DNA from 4 places in the Bacillus sp. JK62 genome. Region 3 is predicted to be linked to each of the others. Evidence: riboswitches for the same ligand, from Rfam matches in the RefSeq annotation. Region 3 holds a riboswitch; each other region holds the start of a gene.
What was found. A riboswitch is a leader RNA that binds a small molecule or an ion and turns the genes downstream of it on or off. The one in region 3 is predicted to bind S-adenosylmethionine.
Positions count from the first base shown of each region.

Region 1: linked by a shared signal. The riboswitch ahead of ACWJJ4_RS16310 (phosphoadenylyl-sulfate reductase) and the one ahead of mtnW (2,3-diketo-5-methylthiopentyl-1-phosphate enolase) in region 3 are both predicted to bind S-adenosylmethionine.
Region 2: linked by a shared signal. The riboswitch ahead of metN (methionine ABC transporter ATP-binding protein MetN) and the one ahead of mtnW (2,3-diketo-5-methylthiopentyl-1-phosphate enolase) in region 3 are both predicted to bind S-adenosylmethionine.
Region 4: linked by a shared signal. The riboswitch ahead of ACWJJ4_RS11110 (methionine biosynthesis PLP-dependent protein) and the one ahead of mtnW (2,3-diketo-5-methylthiopentyl-1-phosphate enolase) in region 3 are both predicted to bind S-adenosylmethionine.

Region 1 is NZ_JBSJQA010000006.1:608,752-613,586, forward strand. Features, by position in the region: gene sat (sulfate adenylyltransferase) at 1-860, opposite strand, end outside; gene ACWJJ4_RS16305 (inorganic phosphate transporter) at 909-1,973, opposite strand; gene ACWJJ4_RS16310 (phosphoadenylyl-sulfate reductase) at 1,986-2,687, opposite strand; SAM riboswitch class I at 2,814-2,918, opposite strand; gene pyrE (orotate phosphoribosyltransferase) at 3,020-3,652, opposite strand; gene pyrF (orotidine-5'-phosphate decarboxylase) at 3,649-4,368, opposite strand; gene ACWJJ4_RS16325 (dihydroorotate dehydrogenase) at 4,337-4,835, opposite strand, start outside.
Region 2 is NZ_JBSJQA010000001.1:842,423-847,257, forward strand. Features, by position in the region: gene gcvH (glycine cleavage system protein GcvH) at 1-359, shown strand, start outside; gene ACWJJ4_RS04190 (YusG family protein) at 414-650, shown strand; gene ACWJJ4_RS04195 (toprim domain-containing protein) at 720-1,085, shown strand; gene ACWJJ4_RS04200 (thioredoxin family protein) at 1,088-1,408, shown strand; gene ACWJJ4_RS04205 (SCP2 sterol-binding domain-containing protein) at 1,505-1,855, shown strand; SAM riboswitch class I at 1,966-2,072, shown strand; gene metN (methionine ABC transporter ATP-binding protein MetN) at 2,178-3,203, shown strand; gene ACWJJ4_RS04215 (methionine ABC transporter permease) at 3,196-3,864, shown strand; gene metQ (methionine ABC transporter substrate-binding lipoprotein MetQ) at 3,878-4,693, shown strand; gene ACWJJ4_RS04225 (carboxymuconolactone decarboxylase family protein) at 4,785-4,835, shown strand, end outside.
Region 3 is NZ_JBSJQA010000004.1:145,713-150,547, forward strand. Features, by position in the region: gene ACWJJ4_RS11925 (carbon-nitrogen family hydrolase) at 78-857, opposite strand; gene ACWJJ4_RS11930 (pyridoxal phosphate-dependent aminotransferase) at 950-2,122, shown strand; SAM riboswitch class I at 2,183-2,282, shown strand; gene mtnW (2,3-diketo-5-methylthiopentyl-1-phosphate enolase) at 2,363-3,577, shown strand; gene mtnX (2-hydroxy-3-keto-5-methylthiopentenyl-1-phosphate phosphatase) at 3,574-4,278, shown strand; gene ACWJJ4_RS11945 (methylthioribulose 1-phosphate dehydratase) at 4,236-4,835, shown strand, end outside.
Region 4 is NZ_JBSJQA010000003.1:292,339-297,173, forward strand. Features, by position in the region: gene ACWJJ4_RS11095 (GNAT family N-acetyltransferase) at 1-69, opposite strand, end outside; gene ACWJJ4_RS11100 (YjcG family protein) at 74-589, opposite strand; gene ACWJJ4_RS11105 (esterase family protein) at 615-1,337, opposite strand; SAM riboswitch class I at 1,512-1,637, shown strand; gene ACWJJ4_RS11110 (methionine biosynthesis PLP-dependent protein) at 1,706-2,827, shown strand; gene metC (cystathionine beta-lyase) at 2,820-3,995, shown strand; tRNA gene ACWJJ4_RS11120 (tRNA-Val) at 4,133-4,205, shown strand; gene ACWJJ4_RS11125 (tRNA-Val4) at 4,783-4,835, opposite strand, start outside.

The sequences.
Region 1 (4,835 bases), on a different contig from region 3:
TCACCGACGCCGGCATGATCGCGGCCGACAATAAAATGCGTGCAGCCGTAGTTTTTGCGGACAAGCGCGTGGAAAATGGCTTCTCTCGGCCCCGCATACCGCATAGCCGCCAAAAACACGCCGAGGAAAACGCGGTCTTTCGGATAATAATGATCGAGAAGCACTTGGTAGCTTTCCATTCTGACATCCGCCGGAATGTCATCTGATTTTGTTTCACCGACGAGCGGGTTCAAAAACAGGCCGTCAACCGTCTCAAGCGCGGTTTTTTGGATATATTCGTGGGCGCGGTGGACCGGATTTCTCGTTTGGAAACCGACGATGGTTTTCCAGCCCTTTTCTTCGAAGCTTCGTCTTGTATCGGCAGGTTCAAATGTAAACTCAGGAAACTGCTTTGACGCTTTTTTAATTAATGTGATCGGCCCGCCGACATACGTATCGCCGCGTGAAAATAATTTTTTCACGCCCGGATGCGCGGCATCATCGGTTTTATATACGTGAACGGCTTCTTTTTGTTTATCCGGCGTATAAATATCTTCGATGTCGACGACGCCGTATGTTTCTCCGCCGTAAGTCAGTTTCACCGTGTCGCCGACGGCAAGCTCAGCCGCTTTTTCTGAATCGACCGGAAGCGTGATCGGCAGGGACCAGACAACCCCTGATGCCAGACGCATATTTTCAACGACTGATACGTAATCTTTTTCTGTGAAAAATCCTTCAATCGGGCTGTACCCCCCGATCCCGATCAGCTCTAAATCAGCGAACGAAATCAAATCAAGCTCAATTTCTTTGTGGACGGATGTAAGATCATACTGCTCATTCACCCGATTAATTAATGTTCCTCCGTGCGGTGCTAAACTCATAATACATGATTCCTCCCAGTTAACAGATAAATAAACTCAGATTAATAGTTAAATGCCCCCGCCTTGTTCATGGACAGAGCGTTTCTCTTTTCGGATGGCTTTCATCAGACTGGCGGCTCCGCCAGCTGCCAAAAGCACGCTGGCCATCATAAAGATGGAATAGTAATCTCCTTTTAACAGCAGGGAGACAAGCAGATACGAAATCGACAGTGACAAAAACGGCGAAACGACCCAAACTTTGAGCATCGTTTTCACGACTTCTTTATGAAAAACGTTCGGCCCGTTTTTGGCCATTCCGATACCGATAATTGATGATGATGTGACTTGCGCCAATGGGACCGGCAGACCGAAGACGGAACTGATAATGACAAGCCCCGCGCCGGTTCCTGAAAGCAGTATGCCTTCTCCGGCTGAAAATCTCGTAATCTTTTTCCCGTTGGTTTCAAGCACTTTACGTCCTAAAAGCAGAGCGCCGAGAGCGACAAAGATGCCTCCGTACAGCGTTCCTTTTGACACGCTGAGTACGCCCGCAGCCACCAAAGGGCCCACCGCATTTGCGACATTGTTCATTCCGGCTGAAAAAGCTTCCCAAAACCCCGCAAAAAGCAGCACAATCCCTAAAATCTTCTGTTTCCGTTTCGAAATGACTCGAATATTCAGAGAACTGAATACCTTCGATACGAGAAAGGTGAAACAGAACGCGACGAACGGTACGAGCACCCAAAAAATCACGATGACCAAAAGATGCTGTAAAAACAATACTTTGTACGCGACGCCGACACCGACAATCGCCCCGACAGTGACCTCACTCGTCGACAGCGGAATGCCGAGCACATTCGCCGTGAATAACGATAGCGCCGCCGCTCCGATTATAATGCAGACAATGGTGAGCGTAATGGTTTGTTCGGGAATGATTCCGCCGCTGATCGTCTTAACGACTTCACCGCCGCCGATAACCGCCCCTGACAGGACTCCGGCCGCGCAGATGATCAGCGCATACGTTTTCTTTTTAACGGCGCCGGACCCGTAAGCGACTCCCATTGATGCCGCGGCTCCGCTGGCTCCGATATTCATGGCAAAAAACAGGCAGAATAAAATAGCGGCTAATTCCATCGGGCAGCTCCTTTATTCATGCAGTCCGCATTCGGTTTTCGCCATGCCGTTCCATCTGCCGCTCCGCAAATCTTCCGCGGTAAACGCAGGTGAAGTGCACGGTTCACAGCCGATGCTCGGATACCCCTGATCATGGAGGATATTGTAATCCAGCTCATGCTTGGAAGTATATCTCCAGATGTCTTTCCATGTCCAATGGATCAGCGGGCATACTTTAATCGATTGAAACTTGTCGTCTTTATTCAGGAAATTCGTATTCGCCCGGCTCGGCCCTTGATCCCGGCGAAGGCCGGACAGCCATGCCGGATGCCCTGCGAGTGCTTCTCTTAACGGCAGAATTTTTCTGATGTAGCAGCACTGGTTCGGTTCTCTTTCCCACAGTTTATCTCCGTGAGCCTCGGCCTGTTCCTCAAGAGTAAGGCTGGGCTTTTTCAGGATAATGTTCAGCCCCGGGTAACGTTCTTTCACTTTTTCGATCGTTTCATATGTTTCTTTAAAGTGAAGACCCGTATCGAGAAACACGATTTCCGCGTCTTTCTTTACTTTAGAAATTAAATCGATCAGGACGATGCCCTCAATCCCGAAGCTGCACGCGTAAACAAGCTGGTCTCCGTAGTGGCCGTATGCCCATTTTAAAACGGACAGCGCGCCTTTATAGGAATCGTCTTCCGGAAATGTAATCGCCGGCTCTTCCCATGTGTCATACGTTAGCATTTTTTCTTTCCTCCTCCCGGAGACAATCAAACAGCTGTTGTTCTCTGCCGGTTGTCTTATCCCTCAATCTTTTTTTATATAAAAAACTTTCAATCCAGCGGAATGAAAGACAGTGACCCGGTATAGCCCTTATCTTCAAAATGCTGTGCATTTTTCTGGATGCGGCACCTTGCAATACACGCAGGTTGCCGGGCGTCATCGGTCCAGTCCCTCAGCCGCTCTTGATAAGCTTTTTAGATTTGTACTAAATTTTAGCACAATTCTAACAGAAGTCAACCCGAGTTTTTTGATAGGAATAATAAAACAGGCCCTGAGGCCTGTTTTTATTGTCATTATTTTTTAAACCAATCTTTTGACTCGGGATTCAGTTTCCATGATTTCAGTTTTTCAATGTCAGCTGAATGAATCGTTCCGTTTTCAAGCGCGACTTCAATCAGCGTGTCATAATCGGTTAACGAGTAATAAGGAAGACCCGCTTTTTTAAAGGCTTCTTTTGCTTTCGGCAGTCCGTATGTAAAAATGGAAATGACGCCGAGGACTTCCGCGCCCTCTCTTTGAAGGGCCGCCGCAGCTTCAAGCACGCTGCCTCCGGTAGAAATCAAGTCTTCAATCACGACTGTTTTTTGTCCTTTCTTAATGGCGCCTTCTATTTGATTTCCTTTGCCGTGCACTTTCGGTTTGCTTCTGACGTAGCACATCGGCGCGCCTGTACGGTCTGCGAGAAGCACAGCATGCGGAATGCCCGCCGTTGCAGTGCCCGCGATCATCTCCGCCTCGGGGAAATGCTCCTTCAGCAGTTTGCCGAGCCCGTCCGCCACATCATTTCTCACTTTTGGATACGACAATGTCAGACGGTTGTCACAATAGATCGGTGATAAAATGCCGCTCGCCCACGTAAACGGCTCATTCGGACGTAAAAAGACAGCTTCAATGTGTAATAGATGTTTTGCGATAGCCTGTTTCATCGGCGAACGCCCTCCCATTCCAGTTTAATTGCTTCATATGCTTTAACGGGGTTTTCCGCTTTTGTAATTGAGCGGCCCACGACGATGGCTGACGAACCGTTTTCTTTCGCAAATGACGGAGTCGCCGTCCGGACTTGATCGTCAGCTGCGTCACTGGCCGTGCGGATGCCCGGCGTGACTGTCAGAAATGAAGGCCGGACCGCTTCATAAATGGCTTTTGTTTCATGGACCGAACATACCACTCCGTCCAGCCCGCACTCTTCCGCCATTTTGCCGTAGTGCACAACCGTTTCTAACAGCGGCTTTTGCAGCAGAAGCTCTTCCTTCGCCACCTGCTCTGAAGTGCTGGTCAGCTGAGTCACCGCGATTAAAGACGGACGTTTTCTGCCTGCCGGCGTGCCTTCTTCAAGCCCCTCAAGGGCCGCGCGCATCATGCGTGCGCCCCCTGCCGCATGCACATTGACGAGATCAACGCCGAGGCGGGCCAGCCGCTTCATCGCTTTATTGACCGTAGTCGGGATATCATGAAGCTTTAAATCTAAAAATATATCACAGTTCCGTTCTTTTAATTGGTGAATGATGGCGGGGCCTTCCTGATAAAAAAGTTCCATCCCCGTTTTGACAAAAAGCCTTTCCTTTTCAAACAAGTCTAAAAACGTTAAAGTCTCTTCCCCTGATGCAAAATCAAGCGCGATGATGGGCAGGTTGTTTTTCATGTTTCCAGCTCCTTCCGATGCATTCACTTACAGATTGAAAGCCGTGTTGGCGCAGCACACGGGGGAGCTGTTCTATGATTTCCGGGCAGACGAACGGATTGACGAAGTTTGCCGTGCCGACGGCAACCGCACTCGCTCCCGCAAGAAGAAATTCTAATGCATCCTCTGCGGTCTGAACGCCGCCCATCCCGATAATCGGAATTTGAACGGCCTGGCTGACTTCGTATACCATCCGGATGGCGACCGGTTTGATCGCCGGGCCTGACAGTCCGCCCGTTTTATTTGCTAAAATCGGCCGTCCGGTCTTGAGGTCGAGCCTCATCCCGATGAGTGTATTAATCATCGTCAGACCGTCAGCACCGGCCGCTTCAATCGCTTTGGCAATTTCGGTTATGTTTGCGACATTAGGCGAAAGCTTCACATACACAGGCACTGCGGAAACTTCTTTCACCGCTTTTGTCAGTTCG
Region 2 (4,835 bases), on a different contig from region 3:
ATTCCAAAGAGCACGAATGGGTCAAAGTTGAGGACGGAAAAGCCCGTATCGGGATTACACATTTCGCGCAAGCCGAACTTGGCGACATCGTATTTGTCGAGCTTCCGGAAGTCGGCGCCGAAATTAAAGCGGACGAGCCATTCGGCAGCGTGGAATCCGTCAAAACCGTATCCGAACTGTACGCACCGATTAACGGAACGGTGACGGAAGTGAACGAAGACCTTGATGACAGTCCTGAATTCGTAAACGAGTCTCCGTATGAAAAAGCGTGGATGATCGTCGTGGAACCGGCTGATGCTGAAGAAATCGAAAACCTCATGACTTCTGAGCAATATGACGAAATGACACAGGAAGACTGATCGGATAGCAAAGGGGCCATTTGGACACTCTATCTGTAACGGGAGGTGTCTAAAATGGCTTTTGATAAACAAAAGGTCGATGTGACGGAGAACGTCACGGGCCGCTTTCAAAACGGCCGGTTTTCCTTGTTTCATGAAAATGAAGCCATCGGCGAGATGACAGGCATGGACCAGTACGAGCTCAAACAGGGCTTTTCATTTGAAAATCAAAAATTTTATAAAACAGCCGATGTCATAAACGGCAGCGATCCGAAATATGTCGATTGCGATTATGAGAATGGCTGGTGTTAACAGTTGGCGGTGAATTTCACTGCCTTCTTTTTCAATCTGACGCTAAAACAATCGGCAGGTGACGCGCTTATGTACAACGGAGATGAAAAGGTCATTATCGTAGAAGGAAAATCTGATAAAATCAAAGTCAGGGAAGTGCTCATCGAACCCGCGGAAATCGTCTGTACAAACGGGACGATCGGCCAAACCGAACTGGAAGATTTGGCGGACCGCCTGTTTGACAGAGACGTCTATATTTTAACGGACGCAGATGACTCCGGAGAAAAACTAAGAAAACAGCTGAAACGGGAGCTTCCCGAAGCGCGACATATTTATATAGACAGAACATACAGGCAAGTCGAGTCGTGCCCGGGCCATCATCTCGCATCTGTGCTGATCAGAGCCGGCTTTGATGCTGACACTGTATTTTTGAAAAAGAACGACCTGAGGTGGTAATCATGAAAGAACTCCAAGAAAATGAACTCGAATCGATTCAGGATGACGTTTATCTCCTGTATTTGTACACCCCGTTTTGCGGCACATGCCAGCTGGCGTCCAAAATGCTTACTGTCGTCGAAGAAATGCTGCCCGGCGCCGCCTTCTATAAAAACAACGTGAATTATTCCCCCGCATTCGCCAAAGCCTATCAGATTGAAAGCGTTCCGTGCTTTTTGCTGTTTAAAGGCGGAGAGCTTGTTGAGAAAGGATACGCCTTCCGCTCCGTTTCCTATTTATATGAGCTGATTAAACAAAAAACATCGCAAACGTTCCCGATGTGACAATATTTACAGGAAAATGTCGTGCGGTTTATAAAGGGTTCTGTCCGTTAAAAAGAGAAAGTGTATGTATGGCCATTAAAACGGGAGGTTATACGAGTGGAGAAAATAGAAGTTTCAGAGAATGACGGACAGCATCTGTTTTTGAAACCGCTATTAAACGCCTCAACGCTGCTGATTACATTCCAAGGAGAAACAGAAGCCTTAACGGTCTCAATTAACGGACAGGGAGAAATGAGAAAAACGTCGGCTTCAAAGGAAAAATCTAATTTGACCTTTTACGGAAACCAGACGGAAATCATCCATCTCCTGCATGGTGATGTCTCTTTGCAAAAGCTTATCCAAAGCGGAAAACTCAAAGTGAAAGGATCATTCAGAGCCCTGCTGAAGCTGGAGGCCATCCTCTGGCTGACAAACGGATTTTTTCAGGCGATCAGTAAACGGCCGTAACTGCCAATCTACTATGTGACAATAGCTTCCAATATTTATTTTATTGACTTTTTATCATTCGCCGTGCTATTCTACAGTAAGAATTTCCGGACGAAAATACGATATGTTTTCTCTTATCAAGAGAGGTGGAGGGAAGTGCCCTATGAAGCCCGGCAACCATCAACAATGTTGAAATGGTGCCAATTCACTCGAAGCGGTCTGCTTTGAAAGATGAGAGAAAGGCCTTTTTCAATAAGCCTTTCTGCTCATTTTTGCAGAAAGGCTTTTCTTTTGCGGAGAAACCCGGAAGATTTCTTAGAATAGTGTAAGGCGGGTGATTGCTTTGATCCATCTTCAAAATGTTTCAAAAATTTACAAAGCGAAGCATGGGGATGTCAATGCTGTCCAAGATGTCACTCTTGATATCAAAAAGGGCGAAATATTTGGAATTATAGGATATAGCGGAGCTGGTAAAAGTTCCTTAATCCGTCTCCTGAACGGCCTTGAAAAGCCGACGTCGGGAACCGTGGAAGTCGCGGGGACGGAATTAAATAAAGTAAGCAGCCGCGGGCTGAGAAAAGCGCGCCAGGAAATCAGCATGATCTTCCAGCATTTTAACCTTTTGTGGTCGCGCACCGTCCGGGAGAACATTATGTTCCCGCTGGAAATCGCCGGCGTGAAAAAAAGTGAACGGGTCCGCCGCGCTGATGAATTGATTAAACTGGTCGGATTAGAGGGGAAAGAAAAATCTTATCCGTCGCAGCTGAGCGGCGGTCAAAAGCAGCGTGTCGGCATCGCCCGGGCGCTCGCCAATAATCCGAAAGTCCTTCTGTGCGATGAAGCGACATCAGCGCTCGATCCGCAGACGACCGATTCAATTTTGGATCTTTTATCCGATATAAATGACAGACTCGGTCTGACGATCGTGCTCATTACCCATGAAATGCACGTCATCCGAAAAATCTGCAACAGAGTCGCCGTCATGGAAAACGGGAAAGTCGTTGAAGAAGGCGAAGTACTCCAAGTTTTCAGAAACCCGCGCGAACCGATGACCAAGCGTTTCGTTCAGCAGGTGACAGAACCGGAGGAGACGAAAGAAACCATCCAGCATTTTCTGCAGGAAACAGCGACAGGGAAAACGATTCAGCTTTCATTTGTCGGGCAGGCCGCCGAGCAGCCCCTCATTACGGAAATGATCCGAAACTTTGATGTGGACGTTAATATTCTGCAGGGGAAAATTTCACAGACGAAGGACGGAGCCTACGGTTCATTATTCATTCATATTGACGGTCAGGAAAAAGAAGTAGAAAACGTGATCCGGTTCATCAAAGACAAACAGGTAGAAGCAGAGGTGATCACAAATGTTTGAAAAATGGTTCCCGAACGTTGATATAACCGAGCTGTGGACGGCCACATATGAGACCCTTTATATGACGGTCATCGCTTTAGTTTTTTCATTTATCATCGGAGCGATTCTCGGTCTTCTGCTCTTTTTAACGGGCAAGGGAAGCTTATGGGAAAATAAAATCATTAACACCGTGATTGCGGCGGTCGTTAATATTTTCAGGTCTATTCCGTTTCTTATTTTAATTATTCTGCTTCTCGGCTTTACTAAGATTTTGGTCGGATCGATTTTAGGACCGAATGCCGCATTGCCGGCGCTGATTATCGGCTCCGCGCCGTTTTACGCCCGTCTTGCGGAAATTGCGCTCCGGGAAGTCGATAAAGGAGTCATCGAAGCTGCCAGATCAATGGGAGCAAAGACATCGACGATTATCTTCAAAGTGCTGATTCCTGAATCAATGCCTGCGTTAATTTCAGGCATCACCGTGACGGCCATCGCCCTGATCGGATCTACCGCCATTGCCGGCGCCATCGGTTCAGGCGGACTCGGAAACCTTGCATATGTAGAAGGCTACCAGTCCAATAATACGGATGTAACGTTTGTAGCGACAGTATTTATACTCATCATCGTCTTTATCATTCAGATTATCGGTGATGTAATTACAAATATAATAGACAAAAGATAAGGGAGGATTTACATTGAAAAAGATTGTATTAAGTGCGCTGCTGCTTGTGTTCGCGGGAGTTTTAGCCGCCTGCGGATCAAACGGCTCGAATAAAAAGGAAATCGTTGTCGCCGCGACAAAAACACCGCATGCTGAAATCTTAAAAGAAGCGGAACCGCTCTTGAAGGAAAAAGGCTACACATTAAAAGTAAAAGTGCTGAACGATTACAAAATGTACAACAAAGCGTTAGCTGATAATGAAGTGGATGCGAACTACTTCCAGCACGTTCCTTACCTTGAACAGGAAATGAAAGAAAATAAAGATTACAAACTCGTGAATGCCGGAGCCGTTCACCTTGAGCCATTCGGAATTTACACGAAAAAATACAAATCGCTGAAAGACCTGCCTAAAGGCGCGACCATCATCATGACTAACAATGTCGCTGAACAAGGCCGTATGCTGGCGATGCTTGAAAAAGCCGGACTGATCACACTTGATCCGAAGGTAAAAACGATTGAAGCGACGACGAAAAACATTACGAAAAACCCGAAAAACCTGACATTCAAAAAAATCGCCCCTGAATTAACGGCGAAAGCATATAATGAAGAAGAAGGCGATGCAGTCTTCATTAACGTCAACTATGCGATTCAAAACAAACTGAATCCGTTAAAAGATGCGATTCAAGTGGAATCAACGAAAAACAACCCGTACGCAAACATCATCGCCGTACGCAAAGGTGACGAAAAATCAGAGAAAATCAAAGCGCTTATGGAAGTGCTTCACTCTAAGAAAATCAAAGACTTTATTGAGAAAAAATACGACGGAGCCGTGCTTCCCGTATCTGAATAAAGCGAAAACCCCGGATGAATCATCCGGGGTTTTTTTCGGGTATTAATCGGAGAACTGTCCATAATAAAAAGGAAGGTTAACGATTGGAGGAATGGCAGTGGCTCAATACCAGGATAACGGAAAAAGCGTGCATGACGCATTG
Region 3 (4,835 bases):
TGTATCACAATTCGGATTAATCAGTTGATGAAAATATTAGCAGGTGCCGGATATTCTTGTCAACGTTTTTTTGAAAATTAATATAAATCACGCCGCAAGTCTTGGAAAACCGGAATGGTTCCGCGGACGGCCGCGCTTTCTGACACATCAATTTCCGCCCGGACTGAGCCTTCCGTCCGGTCTCCTTCGGCTAAAATCCGGCCCCACGGGTCAATAATCAGGCTGTGGCCGGCAAATTCATTATCGGGATTGGACCCCGTGCAGTTAGAGGCTGCGACAAAACATTGGTTTTCAATTGCTCTGGCGATAAGCAGGCTTCGCCAATGATCAAGGCGGGGCAGAGGCCATTCCGCAGAGATAAACAGGACATTCGCGCCCTGGGACGTATGCTTTCTGATCCATTCGGGGAAACGGATATCATAGCAGATCAGCCCGGCGCACTTGACACCGTCAAGCTCAAAGGAACCGTCGCTGTTTCCTGCTGACAAGTAAAGGTGTTCATCCATCAGCTGAAACAGATGGGCTTTCTGATACCGCTTCACGATCTGTCCGCTGTTATCGGCGATGTACATGGTGTTATAGACATCTTCGCCTTCTTTGACCGCAAAAGATCCGGCAACGAGGTGTACGTTGTATGTTTTTGCCGTTTCTTTAAGCCACTGTTTCGAAACTTTGCCGTTTTCATCCGCCAGCTGGTCTAGCCGTGTGAGATCATAGCCGGTCGTCCACAACTCAGGAAGCACGATTACATCCGCATGGCGGCTTTCTTGCTCAATCAAAGATTCTGCTTTTTTAAAATTTTCTGAAGGATTTCCGTATGAAATATCAAATTGCAAACAGGAAACGGTCCATTTCATTTTTTAACACCTCAAGTTTCTCTTTACTTTTTTTATTTAACCATATATGATGATGGACTATCATTTCAAGACATTTTTAGAAGGTGAAAAATATGAACTTTGAAATCTCAGATGTACTCAAACAGCTGCCGGAACAATTTTTCGCATCATTGGTGCAAAAAGTGAATCAAAAGCTGAAAGAAGGCAGAGACGTCATCAATTTAGGGCAGGGAAACCCTGATCAGCCGACGCCTCAGCATATCGTTGAAGAAATGAAGCGTGCCGTCGAAAGGCCGGAAAATCATAAATACTCCTCATTCCGGGGCGCTTACAGCTTCAAAAAAGCAGCCGCTGCATTTTATGAAAGGGAGTACGGGGTCACGCTTGATCCGGAAACGGAAGTCGCCGTGCTGTTCGGAGGCAAGGCGGGACTTGTTGAGCTTCCGCAATGTCTTTTAAACCCGGGAGATACCATTCTGGTGCCTGATCCCGGATATCCTGATTACTGGTCGGGCGTCGCCCTTGCGAAAGCGAAAATGGAAATGATGCCGCTGACGGAAGAAAGAGGGTTTCTCCCTGATTACAGCGTAATTCCTGAAAAGGTGCGGAGCGAGGCGAAGATGCTGTATCTCAATTATCCGAATAATCCGACCGGCGCTGTGGCGACTGAGGCGTTTTTTGAGGAGACGGTCGGTTTTGCGGAACAAAACGGCATTTGTGTCGTTCATGATTTCGCGTACGGAGCCGTCGGTTTTGACGGGCATAAACCGCTGAGCTTTTTACAGACGGAAGGCGCAAAAGAGACGGGAATCGAAATCTATACCTTGTCCAAAACGTATAATATGGCGGGCTGGCGGGTCGGATTTGCCGTCGGAAACGCTTCTGTTATCGAAGCGATCAACCTTTATCAGGATCATATGTTTGTCAGCCTGTTTCCCGCGGCGCAGCAGGCGGCGGCAGCCGCTCTTTTAGCGGATCAGGCATGCGTCGCAGCGCAAAATGACAGATATGAATCAAGACGCAATGCATGGATTAAAGCCTGCCGCGGTATCGGCTGGGATGTGACGGCTCCGGCGGGCTCCTTTTTTGCATGGCTCCCTGTGCCCGACGGTTATACGTCACAGTCGTTTTCAGATCTGCTGCTCGAGAAAGCGGATGTCGCCGTCGCTGCCGGAAACGGGTTCGGAAAATGGGGGGAAGGCTATATAAGAGTCGGTCTTCTGACAAGTGAAGAAAGACTTAAAGAAGCTGCGGAACGGATCGGGAAACTGAATCTTTTCACCTGAAAAAGCATTGACATATCAGGATAACAATGCGATAATTCAAAATACTTTATAAAATCATTATTCTTATCAAGAGCAGGCAGAGGGACGAGCCCGATGAAGCCCGGCAACCGACTGATAAAGCACGGTGCTAATTCTTGCAGCAGGAGCTGAGAGATAAGATTCGGACATAACACGAAGCCTCTTTCTGCTCATACGGAAGAGGTTTTTTATGTTTTGTGAAAGAAAGAGAGGCGTTCACGCATGAGCGAAGTATTGGCAACATATCTTCTGACAAACACAACGGACAGTGAAAAGCGGGCGGAACAGATTGCGGCGGGGCTGACGGTAGGCTCCTGGACTGACCTGCCCCTGGTGAAGCAGGAACAGCTCAGAAAACATAAAGGCCGGGTCGTAAAAGTTGAGGAGAAAGAAGGAACCTCAGAAAACGAAACACAATCCGTCATCACTATCGCCTATCCTGAGGCGAACTTTTCAAGAGATATTCCGGCCGTCCTGACGACGGTATTCGGAAAGCTGTCACTGGACGGAAAAATAAAATTGACTGATCTTGAATTTTCCGAAGGGTTTAAACGCTCCCTTCCCGGGCCGAAATTCGGTATATACGGCATCCGCAAACTGCTGGGCGAATTTGAAAGACCGCTTCTGATGAGCATATTTAAAGGCGTGATCGGACGGGATCTCGCCGACATTAAAGAACAGCTCAGACAGCAGGCGCTCGGCGGCGTGGATCTGATTAAAGATGACGAAATTTTCTTTGAAAATGAACTGGCTCCGTTTGAAACCCGCATTATCGCAGGAAAACAAGTCCTGAAGGAAACCCGGGAGGAGACGGGGCATAAAACGCTGTATGCCGTAAACCTTACGGGAAGGACCGCTGAACTGCGGGATAAAGCGAGGCGCGCGGCAGAACTCGGGGCGGACGCGCTTTTATTGAATGTGTTCGCTTACGGTTTAGATGTGATGCAGAGCCTTGCCGAAGACAGGGAAATCCCGCTTCCGATCATGGCGCATCCGGCAGTCAGCGGCGCGTTCACATCATCTCCCGTTTACGGCTTGTCGCATGCGCTTTTGCTCGGCAAGCTGAACCGCTATTGCGGCGCTGATTTCAGCTTATTTCCGTCACCTTACGGATCCGTTGCTCTTCCGAAGGAGTCCGCGCTTGCAATCCATGATGAATGTGTAAAAGACGATGTCTTTCATCCGTCGTTTGCCGTCCCGTCAGCAGGCATTCACCCCGGTATGGTGCCATTGTTGATGCGCGATTTCGGCATCGATCACATCATCAATGCCGGCGGTGGCATTCACGGCCATCCGAAAGGAGCCGAGGGCGGCGGAAAAGCGTTCCGCGCCATCATTGATGCGGTGCTTGAAGCGCAGCCGATTGAAGAAAAAGCCGCGTCGTGCAAAGATCTTCAGCTCGCATTAGACAAATGGGGAAGGGTGGAAGCCGTATGACCCGCACACCGCTGATTATTTGTGATTTCGACGGCACGGTCACCATGAACGACAACATTGTCAGCATGATGAAAGAATTCGCGCCTCCTGAGTGGCTTGAATTAAAAGACGGTGTTCTGTCTAAAAGCATATCAATCCAAGAAGGGGTCGGCCGGATGTTCGGACTGCTGCCGAGCAGCTTAAAAGAAGAACTGACCGGCTTTATTCTGAAGGATGCGAAAATACGGGACGGCTTTTTGGATTTTGTCTCGTTTGTCCGGTCAAACGGCCTCCCGTTTTATATCGTAAGCGGAGGAATGGACTTTTTTGTGCATCCGCTTTTGGAAGGGATCGTAGAAAAGGAGCGGATTTTCTGCAATCATGCATCCTTTGACAATGAATATATTCATATAGACTGGCCGCACGCCTGTGACGGAGGCTGCACCAATCAATGCGGCTGCTGCAAACCGTCAGTCATCCGGAAGCTGTCCGATCAGCAGAAATTTCTCATTATGATCGGTGATTCGGTCACGGATGTCGAGGCTGCAAAGTTATCCGATATGTGTTTTGCGAGAGATTATCTTTTGACTGAATGCAAAGAACTCGGCCTCCGGCATCTGCCTTTTCAAGATTTTCATGAGGTGAGAACAGGCATTGAAAACATCGGGGAGGTGCAGGCATGGCTGCAAAAGAAGAACGCTGGCGCGAACTTGCCGAGGTAAAGCGCGAGCTGGCCGAAAGAGACTGGTTCCCGGCAACGAGCGGGAATCTTTCCATCAAAGTATCCGACGCGCCGCTGACTTTCCTCGTTACGGCGAGCGGAAAAGACAAACGAAAAGAAACAGACGAAGATTTTCTCTTAATCGATGAGAACGGGAAGCCCGCTGAGACCGGCCATTCTTTAAAACCTTCAGCGGAAACGCTTCTCCATACTTACTTATACCAAAAGACAGACGCAGGCTGCTGTCTGCATGTCCATACCGTCAATAATAATGTCATCTCAGAGCTTTACGGGGATGAAAAACAAATCACTTTTCAGGGGCAGGAGATGATTAAGGCGCTCGGATTATGGGAGGAAAACGCGTCCGTGACCGTTCCGATCATTGACAACCCGGCGCACATCCCGGCATTAGCCGAAAGCTTCGCGCACCATGCGGACGCCGGCTCAGGCGCGGTGTTAATCCGCAATCACGGCATTACGGCATGGGGGCGGACCGCATTTGAAGCGAAAAGGGTGCTGGAAGCCTATGAATTTTTATTCAGCTGCCACCTCAAGCTT
Region 4 (4,835 bases), on a different contig from region 3:
AAAGACCTCTTTTCTGACGAAAAAAGCGTCGTTCAGCTGTTTTTCAGTTTTTACGATGATGGATTCCAAGCAGTTATTCTCCTCCGCCTAATAAAAATGTTTCGTACACAGTCCATGAGCCGTTATCCAGCTGATAGAGCAGGTGAAAACGGTCGATGACTTCTTCGTGGGAAATGTCCTGCATTTTCAGCTGTCCGAGTACGTCGGAATGTTCATCTGACGACAGCTTCTGGCCGACCGTGACATGCGGAACGAAGCTGTATTCCGGCTCGCCGGATAATGCTCCTGAGTAGCATTTCTCACTCAGAGATTTTAATTCCTCCGTCGGCTCTGCTTTCATATATATCACATTATTCACAGGAGAAAACGAGCTGTATTTTGTGATTTTCAGAACGAGCGGATGCGACTCTTTCGCCGTCTGTCTCAGCTGTGATACGACCTGCTCGATTTCCTGTTCTGTCGCTTCAAACGGATCTCTTACCGTCAGATGCGGCGGAATGAGCGCGTAGCTCGGGTCGTAGCGTTTCCGGTACGAATTGGCGAGATCCTGTAATTTTTTTGATGGAAATAAAACAATACCGTATTTCATGAAAGTTCCCTCCTTAAATGAATGGTTACAGCATTTTTTTCAGCGCCGGCGTGATGAGCGGCTGCCAGTATGTCCATTTATGATCCCCGTCAAAGGTTTCATACGTGTATTCGGACTGTTTGCTTTCCAGCAGCTGTTTGAGCTCTTCGTTCGGCGCGGTGAAATCAAGCACCTGGCCGTCCGTCGTGTGGACGGCGGTTTCTTTTTCTCCGATTTGATGATAAACGGAAATCTGTTTGAGATCCTCCGACTGCCGGACGGCATCCAGCACGTGCCCGTCAACATACGGAGACTGCATGATGACGTTTCCAAACATGTTCGGATAGTCAATCGCCGTCATGAGCGAGACGGTTCCGCCGAGGGAATCCCCGATCATGGTGCGGCCGTATCCGACTTGATAAGTGGGGTATTCTTTGTCGATAAAAGGAACGAGCTCATTTGCGATAAACCGTTTATATGAGGCGAACTTAGAGCCTTCGGGATGGTATGTGTTTCTTCGCTCCCGCACATTTTTATATGGGACGCCGATAATGATGCAGCGGTCAATTTCCCCTTTTGACATGAGCTCTTCCGCCTGCCGCCCGATCCTTCCTAATCTGAAATAATCATGGCCGTCCTGGGCGATGACCGTATGATATTTATACAGAGGGGAGTAAGTGTTGGGCAGGTAGACCAAAACGGTCATTTCTTCTTTAAGCTCATGAGAGAAAAGTTTTTTCTCATGAATGATTCCGGTTTTCGGTGCCACTTCGCATTCCTCCAGGCCGCTTCTTGTCTTGATGGTTTTTCCCTATTGTACCATGAATTATTAGAAATTTCTTTCTTCAGATGCACTTCTTGCGAGAGTTCAGAAAATTAAAAAGTTGTTGAAATCCATTTTATAGTGCGTTAATATAGAACAATCAGAAAATACAAAACAATATTCTTATCACGAGAGGTGGAGGGACTGGCCCTTTGAAACCTCAGCAACCGGTTTGCTTTGCCGCGGGAAGGCAAAGTGCCAAGGTGCTAAATCCAGCAAGCGATTCACATGCTTGGAAGATAAGAGGAAGAGAAAAGCTCCTTCTTCTTATGAAGAGGGAGCTTTTTTATTTTTGAAAAGGATGGTGCTTACTGATGACGCAGCATGTTGAAACAAAATTAGCCCAAATTGGAAATAGAAGCGAAGAAGCAACAGGAACGGTCAGTCCGCCGATTTATCTGTCCACCGCTTACCGCCATAGAGGAATAGGAGAATCTACAGGTTTTGATTACGTGCGCACGAAAAACCCGACACGCCAGCTCGTCGAAGACGCTATCGCCGTGTTGGAAAACGGTGCGAGAGGCTTTGCTTTCAGCTCGGGAATGGCAGCCATTCAAACGATTATGGCTTTATTTAAAAGCGGGGATGAATTGATTGTATCCTCCGATTTATACGGAGGCACATACCGTTTGTTTGAAAATGAATGGAGAAAATACGGCTTAAGCTTTATTTACGATGATTTCAGCGATGAAGACTGTTTACGCTCCAAATTAACGGAAAACACGAAAGCGGTATTTGTTGAAACGCCTACAAACCCGTTAATGCAGGAGGCGGACATTGAAAAAATCGCCCGGATTACGAAAGAAGCCGGCCTGCTTTTAATTGTGGATAATACGTTTTATACTCCGGTGCTCCAGCGCCCGCTTGAACTGGGAGCGGACATCGTCATTCACAGCGCCACAAAATATTTAGCCGGGCACAATGATCTCCTTGCCGGTCTGGCTGTCGTTAAGGATGAAGAGCTCGGCGACATCATGTTTAATCACCAAAATGCGATCGGCGCCGTTCTCCCGCCGTTTGATTCGTGGCTTTTAATGAGAGGGATGAAAACACTCGGACTCAGAATGCGCCGTCATGAAGAAAACGCCCGTGAACTTGCAGAATTTTTAGAACAGGAAGAGGAAATCGCCGACGTGTTATATCCCGGAAAAGGCGGAATGCTGTCTTTCCGGCTGCAAAAAGAAGAATGGGTCAATCCGTTTTTAAAGGCGCTGAAAACGATTTGTTTCGCAGAAAGTCTCGGCGGGGTGGAAAGCTTTATTACATACCCCGCGACACAGACGCACATGGACATTCCGGAAGACATCCGTATCGCAAACGGCGTCTGCAACCGCCTGCTGCGTTTTTCAGTGGGCATTGAACATGCAGAAGATTTGAAGCGGGATGTAAAGCAGGCATTACAGCAAGTAAAAGAGGGGGCCGTGTCATATGAGTAATCACAATTGGACGTTGGAAACCCAGCTCGTGCACAATCCATTTAAAACAGACGGAGCCACCGGAGCCGTCAGCGTGCCGATCCAGCATGCTTCGACATTCCATCAGTCTTCATTTGAAGAATTCGGGACATATGATTACAGCCGCTCCGGCACACCGACAAGAACAGCGCTTGAAGAAACGATCGCAGGTCTTGAAGGCGGAACGAGAGGTTTTGCTTTCAGCTCCGGTATGGCGGCGATTTCGACGGCATTTCTGCTCTTATCCCAAGGCGACCATGTTCTCGTCACGGAGGATGTGTACGGCGGAACATTCCGCATGGTGACTGAGGTTCTGTCCCGTTTCGGAATCGAACATACCTTTGTCGATATGACGGACACAGAAGCGGTCGCCCGCGCCATCCGTCCGAACACGAAAGCCATTTATATGGAAACACCGTCAAACCCGACGCTCGGCATCACGGATATTAAGGGCGTCGTCAAACTGGCAAAGGATCACGGCTGTCTGACATACCTTGACAATACATTCATGACGCCTGCTCTGCAGCGTCCGCTTGATCTCGGTGTAGATATCGTGCTTCACAGCGCGACGAAATTTTTAAGCGGCCACAGTGACGTGCTGTCAGGCCTTGCCGCCGTAAAAGATGAAGAGCTCGGCAATCAGCTGTATAAGCTGCAAAACTCGTTTGGAGCGGTGCTCGGTGTTCAGGACTGCTGGCTCGTATTGAGAGGCTTAAAAACATTGCAGGTCAGACTGGAAAAAGCGAGCCGGACGGCTGAACGGCTGGCTGCCTATTTTGACGGGCATCCCGCCATCAAAAACGTTTACTATCCCGGCCTTGCCGGACACCCGGGAGCCGATACCCATAAACGTCAAGCGAGCGGAGCGGGCGCCGTCCTGTCCTTTGAATTGGAAAGCAAAGAAGCCGTCAAAAAGCTGGTCGAAAACGTATCGCTTCCGGTATTTGCCGTCAGCCTCGGCGCTGTCGAGTCCATTCTCTCATACCCTGCAGCCATGTCGCATGCCGCCATGCCGAAAGCAGAGAGGGAGAAACGCGGCATCACAGACGGCCTTCTGCGCCTGAGCGTCGGAGTCGAAAACGCCGAAGATTTAGAACGGGACTTCGAACAGGCATTGAAAAAAATAACCCCCGCCCAAGTGAGATCATAAACGAAAAGGGCGCCGTCAATTTTGCGACGCGCCCTTTTTTATTTTAGATAAAAAAAGTGTTGACGAATGAGAAATCAGGATATATAATTATAAATGTCAGAGAGACAACAACATACCCAGCAACACATACATATCATGATTCCGTAGCTCAGCTGGGAGAGCGCTACCTTGACAGGGTAGAGGTCGCTGGTTCGAGCCCAGTCGGAATCATACACTGCGGTTAGAGGCGTTATATCAACGTTTCTAGCCGTTTTTTATTGTGTTGACTTAGTCGTATTAAGGCGCAGGGTAGCGGTTTTTATTTCGGTGACTTAACCGAAATGGAGGCGGTAATATGTCCGCAAATAGAACAGAAAACGCGTCAAAAAGGAACGTACTTTACGGAAGACTACGCGCAATCTCGATGTGCTTTTCTACGGACTGAAGAAAGTCTATCCTATTGAAAACATAGATAAAGCCCTTCTCATAAGAGAAGGGCTTTCTTTTATCTTGGGGAATTCAATGTGTTGTTTTATTTGTCTGTAACTTGTTTAAGGCATTAGGAGGTCTATTATCAGAATTAGAGAGCCATTTTTTTATTTTACTAATGTTTTTTGGATCACTCAGAACGGAACTATACTTTCCGACCTTATCGGCAAGTGGGGTCTGACATGTTACTCAAATATCACGCACTATGAAAGCCCATCTCTTATGAGAAAGGCTTTAATATCTTGGTCTCTGGGAAATTTGAATACCGGCTCAATAAAGGTTAAGAACCAAATTTCACCGCGTAGAATAATGAATGTACTTAACCTTTAAATATCTCAGGAATTTTGTTTCTCCATATTAATAATAGCTCTT